Regions from separate parts of the Vallitalea sediminicola genome, predicted to be linked through region 1. Evidence: riboswitches for the same ligand, from Rfam matches in the RefSeq annotation. Region 1 holds a riboswitch; the other holds the start of a gene.
The links. Region 1 has a riboswitch for thiamine pyrophosphate ahead of thiT (energy-coupled thiamine transporter ThiT). Riboswitches for the same ligand answer to the same signal wherever they lie in the genome.
Positions count from the first base shown of each region.

Region 1 (4,548 bases):
TCCTGCAACCAATTTTATCTTATCAAAGTATTTGTATATTTTTTTGTAGTTATTAATGAACTTACCTAATAGAATAGCAGATATTAAAAATGGAATTGCGAATCCAATGGAGTATACAAGCATCATTCCTCCTGCTTTCAGATAATTTTTCTCAAAACTAGCTAAAAAGAGTATTGTTCCAATAATAGGTCCATTACATGGTGTCCAGCCAAAACTGAATGTAATTCCAAGTAATAGGGATTTTATAAAATTAGGACTATAATTTTTATATTGATATTTCTTTTCCTTATTGAATAGCTTTATTTTAAATACTCCTATAAAGTAAAGTCCAAATATTATTATCAATACCCCTCCTGTTTTTCTTATATATTCTTGATATGTCACAAGGGTATTATTAATAACTTTGGCTCCAAATCCAAGAGTTATATTAAGTATAGAAAGTCCTAATACAAAAGCTATTGAATTAATTATCATTATCTTTCTGATATTCTTATTCTTTTCTAAGTCTGTGATTGTAGTTCCTGCAAGATAACTAAAATACAATGGTAATAATGGTAATACACAAGGTGTAAAAAAAGATAGAAATCCATTAAATATTGCTACCCAAAAAGTTAATTCATTTCCCATATTCTTTCCTCCAAACCTCAAGTATACTTATTATACTTCTTTTGATATATATATTATCATCAATATCATTATATTACTATATTAAAATAAATAAATTCATACTTTTTTAATATTATTAATTAATATATAATCCAAACTAAATAATTGCTATAGAGCCAGCAATTATTTAGTTCTATTCAACTTATAAGGATTGCTTCATAACACCCCTACTAATCAAGGCAATGTTGGACCATCTTCTGTATCTTGCTCAACATTTGATATCATTCTTTTGAACATATCACCATCCAGTGCTCCCGACTTAGCCATCATACCAATCTCGTGAGAAGTCAAATTACCCATATAAGGATGTGCTTTGCTAGTATTTTGGTGTTCTGGTTTTTTTTCGATTATTCCTTCTGGTACACCATCAAGATCGTTAAAATCAGTATTACCTTCATTATCAGTAGAACCTATCTTTTTCATATTGTTATTCCTTTCTATTATTTATTTTTAGTAAAACTACTATATGGTGGAAAATCTATATAAGTATAAAAAATAGAGATAGCTTTACCTATCTCCGTTTAGTGTATGTTATTATTATATTATTATCCTAAACTTATCCTAAGAAATTGCTGATTTCTTTAATTGCTTGATAGCATCATCAACTGGCGGTAAGAATAGTAATATCACTGTCAAAAATACTTCAACAGCTATATAAGAAATATTATATGCCATGGAATATAATGTTGGATCCATATTAACTTCAGCCGCATAACTAGCAAAGAATATGACTCCTGTCAAGAAGTGGCATATGAATCTGCCGAAAGCTCCAATGAATAATCCTTTTATCAGTCCATTTTGTGATTTTCTAAATAGTCCTGATAGACCAAGTGCCCCAAATGCAATTGGATAATCTAATAATAATTGAACAGGGTGAACTACCCACGGATTAATTATCAGTTGTAATAATCCATATGTAATACCACAGATTACACCTTGAGTTGTACCAAACCAATATCCGATAAGTACTATGAACAGCATACTAAATGGTGTAATTGAACCACCTTGTGGAAGTCTAAGTATTTTTAGCTGTGATAATACAACAGCAATAGCTATTGCGATAGCTGAATAGACTAATTCTTTTGTTTTCATAGTTTTGGATTTACTACCCACAGAAACGACAATTGTTAATAGAAGTAGTGCAACTACTACAATTATAATTTGTCCCAAAGTGGTAGTAACAATATCCTGCAATTTTCCACTTGAAATTGCATCTAAAAAATCTTGAAACATAATAAAATCCTCCTTATAGTTAGGAAGATAATTGACTGAAAGCAAATGAAAACTGCACTTGCTGCTTCCCTTCGACGGCATTGTCCGTATCAGGTTATAAGGGTCAGTATAATTGTCATGTACTAATGTACTTTCTCAGCCATTGGCTCCCCTAGCTAATATTTATTTCACACATAATGTACTACTGTTTCATATATTTGTCAAGGGTAACCTAAAAAACCCTATACCGTGATGAACTTTACTTTCTCATCACGATATAGAGTTAATTAATTAATATTATAGATTATCTTTATTCACCAACAATAATGGTATGATAACTTTTTCTTCTACTTCTTCTCCATTAGCTACCTTCATTGCCGCTTCAACTGCTTTTGCCATTTGTAAATCAGGTTGTTGTTTTACTGTTGCTGACATTTCATCTTTTTCAATTGCTACAAGAGCATCATCAGTTGCGTCAATACCAAATACTTTTATTTCATCTAATCTATTAGCAGCTTTTATAGTTCTAACTGCTCCAAGTGCCATTTCATCATTATGTGCATAAACAGCATCTAATTCTGGATTAGCTTGAAGAATATCTTCCATTACAGCCGCTCCTTCTTCTCTTGAATAATTAGCTGTTAGACTAGTGACTATTTTAATATCTGGATTTTCATTAATTACATCTTCAAAACCTTTTTGCCTATCTATTGCTGATGGAGCACCTGCAATTCCCTCTAAAATAGCTATTTGACCTTTACCATCCAGTACTTTAACAACTTCTTCTGCTGCTAATTTACCTGCTTCTGCATTATCAATATCAAGATGTTGTATTACTTCACCACTATTGGAAGGTCTTGTAACAGTAATTACAGGAATATTTGCTTTATTTGCTTCTTTTACAGCCACACCTATTGCATCCGAATCCACTGGATTAATAATTATTACGTCTACATCTCTAGCAATTAAATCTTCTACTTGTGATACTTGTGTTTCTGAAGAATCTTGTGCATCTAGAGTTATAATATCCATACCTAATTCTTTCGCTTTAGATTCTCCTCCTTCTTTCATAGTAACAAAGAACGGGTTTGCCAAAGTAGATACTGCAAAACCTATTGTGTAACTTTCTTCCTTAACTACTGGATCTTTTGTCTCCGCATCTTTAACTGCTGGGGCTTTTGTCTCTGGTTCTTTTGTTTCTTTTTTTGCACAACCTCCAAAACTCATGGATAATAAAATACACATCATAAAAACTAATACTTTTTTCATAATTTAAATCCTCCTCTTTTAGCTAAGTACTGATTTACAATACTCGCTTTGATTTATATTAAATTATTACTTGTTTCACAAGTTCCTGTTTTTTAGTTTCTTCATATGTAATATTGTTATTAAACTTTTTTATTTCTCTTTGCTTTTTACTAAAACCGCTATTAAAATAATTAAACCTCTTATTATTTGTTGGAAAAATGCTGAAACACCCATTAAATTCATTCCATTATTGATAACGCCGATTATCACAGCACCAAGTAAAGTTCCAACTATTGTACCAATACCTCCATTAAGTGATGAACCACCTAAAATAACAGCTGCTATAACATTCATTTCTAATCCATCACTTGCAGTAGGCTGAGCAGATAAAAGTCTTGATGTTACAATTATGCCTCCAACAGCGGCCATCAAACCAGAAACTACAAAAGTGAGAACTCTGTATAATTTAACATTAATAGCTGATAACTTGGCTGCTTCCCTGCTTGCACCTATAGATTTAATATAAATACCGTGTTTTGTTTTATTTAAAAACATAAAAGCTATTAAAAATATTCCTATTGCTATTAAACTTGAAACTGGAATGACCCCTACATATCCTGCACCAAAATAATCAAATTTTTCTTTTAGATTAGAAATCGGTTTACCATTAGTGATAAGCAAGGCTAATCCTCGGGTTATTTGCATCATGGCAAGTGTTACAATAAATGATTGTATTTTCCCATACACAGTCAACAAACCATTTATCAGACCCATAGTAGCTCCCATCAATAACCCAGCAATCACCCCAAGAAAGATAGAGCCTGTAGCATTAATTACATAAGCGGAAATTACTCCTACCAATGCTGCCATGGAACCAACTGATAAATCTATTTCACCTATAAGTATTACGCAAGTCATTCCAACCGCTACAATTAAGTTAATTGAAATTTGACGAGTTATATTAAGTAAATTCTTTGTTACCAAGAAATGATTAGATTGCATCTGAAAAATTGTAATAAGTAAAACTAATATAACTACTAATCCTAACTCATCTTTCAATAATTTTTTAGCAATAGCAGCTATATTTATACCTTTTTTCCCATTAGACAAATTTTCTTTCATGACTTTATTTTCCTCCTAATGCTTTCATAAGTATTCTTTCAATAGTAGCCTCTTTTGCTAACATTTCATCCATTATTTCTCCATCGTGGAGTACAATAACCCTATCACACAATCCACGTATCTCATTAAATTCAGACGACAAAAGAATAATACTCATTCCATCATCAGCTAATTGATGTATTAATTTATAGATTTCAACTTTTGTACCAATATCAATTCCTCTAGTAGGTTCATCCATTATTATGATTTTCGGATTACCTAACAGCCATTTGCTGATTACAACTTTTTGTTGATTCCCTC
Region 1 is NZ_BTPT01000001.1:7,941-12,488, reverse strand. It holds gene ACX6CF_RS00065 (cytochrome c biogenesis CcdA family protein) at 1-627, opposite strand, end outside; gene ACX6CF_RS00060 (hypothetical protein) at 841-1,089, opposite strand; gene thiT (energy-coupled thiamine transporter ThiT) at 1,228-1,899, opposite strand; TPP riboswitch at 1,949-2,062, opposite strand; gene ACX6CF_RS00050 (substrate-binding domain-containing protein) at 2,176-3,147, opposite strand; gene ACX6CF_RS00045 (ABC transporter permease) at 3,277-4,248, opposite strand; gene ACX6CF_RS00040 (sugar ABC transporter ATP-binding protein) at 4,253-4,548, opposite strand, start outside.

Region 2 (4,548 bases), on a different contig from region 1:
ACATTTTATTCTCCTTATTGACTAATTAAAAATATTATAAAAATAGGTTAGTATTTTATATTTATATTATATCACAGACTAATTAAAATATAAATATATAGTGCGAAAGGAGAAAATGTATGAGACAAATAAAAGATTATATTAAAGATATTGAAAAGGTCATTAACGAAGGACCGTATAAAGATACGTGGGAGTCACTTGGAGAATATAAAGAACCCAAATGGTATAAGGATGCGAAATTCGGTATTTTCATTCACTGGGGAGTTTATTCAGTACCAGCTTATGGTAATGAATGGTATCCAAGAAATATGTATATAAAAGGGTCAAAAGAATATGAGCATCATATAAAGACTTATGGTCAACATAAAAACTTTGGGTATAAAGATTTTATACCAATGTTCAAAGGTGAAAAATTCGATGCTGATAAATGGATGGAGCTTTTTGCAGATGCTGGTGCTAAATATGTTATGCCAGTTGCAGAACATCATGATGGATTCCAGATGTATGATAGTGAATTGTCTGAGTTCAATGCAATGAAAATGGGTCCTCAGAAAGATATATTAGGTGCATTAAAAAAAGCTGCAGAAGAGAAAGATATAGTTTTTACTGCATCCAGCCATAGAGCTGAGAATTATTGGTTTATGTCAGGACTCAGAGATTTTGATTCTGGTTTACAAGATACACAGTTTCAAGAGCCTTATGGTCATGCTGTAAAACTATTTGAAAATGAAGAACTACATGAGACTACTCATAATATTCATAGTAAAGGACCATCAACTGACCACTTGAAGAATTGGCTTGTTAGAACTTGTGAACTTGTAGATAAGTACCAACCAAAAGTTGTATGGTTTGATTGGTGGATTCAAAATTTAGCGTTTAAACCATATCTAAAGAAATTTGCAGCTTATTACTATAATAGGGCTGTAGAATGGGGAGAAGAAGTGGCTATCAATTATAAATTTGATGCTTATGCTAAAGGAACTGCCATATTTGATGTTGAGAGAGGTCAATTAGCTTCTATAAGACCTAGATTATGGCAGACAGATACAGCAATAGCTACAAATTCTTGGGGATATACTGAAAACAATAATTTCAAGACACCTGAATCGGTAGTATGTGATCTTGTAGATATTGTTAGTAAAAATGGTTGTCTATTACTTAATATTGGTCCAAAATCTGATGGGACAATAACAAAAGAAGAAGAAAATGTATTAAGATGTATTGGTAAATGGTTAAGAATAAATGGTGAATCAATCTATAATACAGAATATTGGAGTACTTTTGGTGAAGGACCAACAGAAATTATTGAAGGTGCTTTCAATGATGAAAAGCGTTCATCCTTTACAAGTGAGGATATAAGATTTACATACAATGCACCTTATATTTATGCTAATGTATTAAGATGGCCTGATAATAATGAAGTGGTCATTAAATCATTGCAAAAAGGTAGTAAATATTTTGCAGGGGATATAATTGATGTTAAGATTCTAGGCTATGATGATGGTTTGAATTATGAACTGAACGAAAATGGATTAATAGTGTCAATTGATAAGACTATAAATACAACTTATCCAGTATGTATTAAGATAAAGATTAATTAAATTTAAAATCTATTGATTATATTAATTAAATATGTTACCATATACTCGAATATAAAATTGAATATTGGCTAGGGGGGCTAGTATAGCTAGCTGAGATAAAGAACGATATTCTTTGACCCTTGACCTGATCTGGTTCGTACCAGCGGAGGGAAGCTTATCGTAATATTAATTAATATAATGGTAGTAAGGCAATCCTCGGATTGCCTTTTTGTTATTTATAGGTTTGCTTCGCCAATAAACCGTCATTAATATATTTGATTATCTTATCAATAAGTTAATTGATTATTATGGAAAGGAAATGATTACATGAAATTTGAAACTAGAGAATTAGCTTTATCTGGTGTACTTATTGCGCTAGGTGTTGTACTAAGCCCGTATCATATTCCTATTGGTGCTTCAAAATGTTTTCCATGGCAACATCTAATCAATGTAATTTCTGCAATACTATTAGGACCTGTATACGCAGTACTTAATGCAATAGTTATATCCACACTAAGAAATATCTTTGCTATGGGAACATTATTAGCATTTCCAGGAAGTATTTTTGGAGCGCTATTTGCTGGTCTAATGTTTAAAAGATTTGCTAATACATATCTTGCTGCTCTAGGCGAAGTAATAGGAACAGGGATTATTGGAGCTATAATAGCATGTCCAGTAGGTATCTTATTTATGGGCAGACAAGCTGCAATATTTGGTTTAGTAATACCATTTATTATTAGTTCTTTTGCAGGAGCGGTAATAGCTGTATTACTATTTGAACTTACAGCATTAAAAAAATTAGTAATCAAAAAGAAGGTATCTATACAATGAAAACAGCGTTAACAATTGCAGGTTCAGATTGTAGTGGGGGTGCAGGTATTCAAGGAGACCTTAAGACCTTTGATGCCCATGGAGTATATGGTATGAGTGTTATTACAGCTGTAACTGCCCAAAACACTACAAAAGTATCTTATATTCAAGGATTAGAACCTATCACAATTACAAAACAATTAGAAGCTATTTTTGATGATATTAAAGTAGACAGTATTAAAATAGGAATGTTGTTTAACAAACGAATAGTAACAGCTATAGTTAATACTTTTGAACAATATAATCTACCAAAGATAGTTTTAGACCCTGTCATGATATCTACTACAGGAAGGATATTACTTAAGGGTGATGCAATAGAAAGTATTGTAACAGATATGTTTCCGTTATGTAACCTTATAACTCCAAACATACTTGAAGCAGAACGATTAACAGATACAGCTATTAGCAATACAGATGATATGGAAACAGCATGTAAAAAATTATATGAACTTGGTCCAAAAAATATTTTGGTCAAGGGTGGCCATCTTAGAGATACAGCATGTGATGTTTTATTTGATGGTAGTAAGTTTACATATTATAACCACCAAAGAATAGATAACCCTAATACACATGGAACAGGGTGTGCATTATCTTCTGCTATAGCAGCTAATATCAGTAAGGGGCAAAATACTACTGATGCAGTTAAACTGGCAAAAAATTATATTACAAAAGCGATAGCAGGTGGATTTTCAATAGGTTCTGGAGATGGACCAGTTAATCATTTCATAGAAGGGAATTATTATGAGTAACTATATGGATAATTTTGACTTTAGTACAATATATAAAAATTCAATGAAGCCATTAATACATTATATCACTAATTATGTAACTTCTAATGATGTTGCAAATATGACTCTTGCTTTTGGTGGTAGTCCAATTATGGCGGAAGCTATTGAAGAGGTTGATGAAATAACATCAATTAGTAATTGCCTAGTGATTAATATAGGGACTATAACATCTAATAAGTTAAAATCAATAAAAAGAGCAATTAAGGTTGCTAACAACAACAATGTACCTATAATATTAGACCCTGTTGGTGTGGCCGCTACAAGTTATAGAAAAGAAATAGTATTTGATATACTGAATAACTACAAAATTGATGTTATTAAAGGTAATGCATCTGAAATTAAAGCCCTTCTTGGACTAGAGACTAATTCAAAAGGTGTAGATTCAGAAGAAATGGATGTAGAAGATATTGAGGCTATTGGATATAAAGTTGCCAAGACATATAATATTATAGTAGCGATTACAGGGAAAATTGATACTGTTTGTAGTGATAAATATGTTGCTAAAATTAATGACGGTTCTAAAATGCTTACATCTATAACAGGAACAGGATGTATGATTTCACCACTTATTGCGGTAGCATTAGCTAAAACTGGTGATGCTTTTGCAAGTAGTATTTATGGCATTTCAGCTATGAATGAGGCTGCTGTCTTAGTCGATGATAATCTAAAAGAAAAAGAATCGGTAGGGACATTTAAAGTGAAATTACTAGATAGTATTTATAATATGAAAGATAAGAATTTTATAGATAGAAAGAAGGTAGTTGTCAATGAAATTTCAAAATGAATTATATTTAATTTCAAAACAATATCCAGACTTTAATATTCTACTAGATAAGACTGAACAAGCCCTTAGAGAAGGAATATCTATTTTTCAATATAGAAGTAAAGAAGAAGATAAAGAGCTATTATATAATGAAGCTACAAAAATAAAAGAATTATGTGATAAATATAATGCTTCTCTTATAATAAATGATAGAGTAGATATTGCGAAAGAAATAGGAGCAGAGGGTGTTCATCTTGGACAAGATGATACCAGTATTAAAGAAGCAAGAGAAATTCTTGGCAAGGATGTTATTATCGGTGCAACAGCGAAAACTGTTGAAGATGCCATAAGATGTTTTGAAGAAGGAGCGGACTACCTTGGAGTGGGAGCTTTATTTCCTTCACCAACTAAACTTGATGCAGTACAGATTAAGCTCAAAACATTAATTGATATTAAAAATGCTGTTCCTATACCCGTTGTTGGTATTGGAGGAATAACAGCAGGAAATTTAACAAAAGAAATTAATGATAATGTAGATTCAATCGCT
Region 2 is NZ_BTPT01000038.1:13,050-17,597, reverse strand. It holds gene ACX6CF_RS16680 (helix-turn-helix domain-containing protein) at 1-4, opposite strand, end outside; gene ACX6CF_RS16675 (alpha-L-fucosidase) at 120-1,601, shown strand; TPP riboswitch at 1,662-1,769, shown strand; gene thiW (energy coupling factor transporter S component ThiW) at 1,908-2,411, shown strand; gene thiD (bifunctional hydroxymethylpyrimidine kinase/phosphomethylpyrimidine kinase) at 2,408-3,199, shown strand; gene thiM (hydroxyethylthiazole kinase) at 3,192-4,022, shown strand; partial or broken gene thiE (thiamine phosphate synthase) at 4,006-4,548, shown strand, end outside.
Region 2: linked by a shared signal. The riboswitch ahead of thiW (energy coupling factor transporter S component ThiW) and the one ahead of thiT (energy-coupled thiamine transporter ThiT) in region 1 are both predicted to bind thiamine pyrophosphate.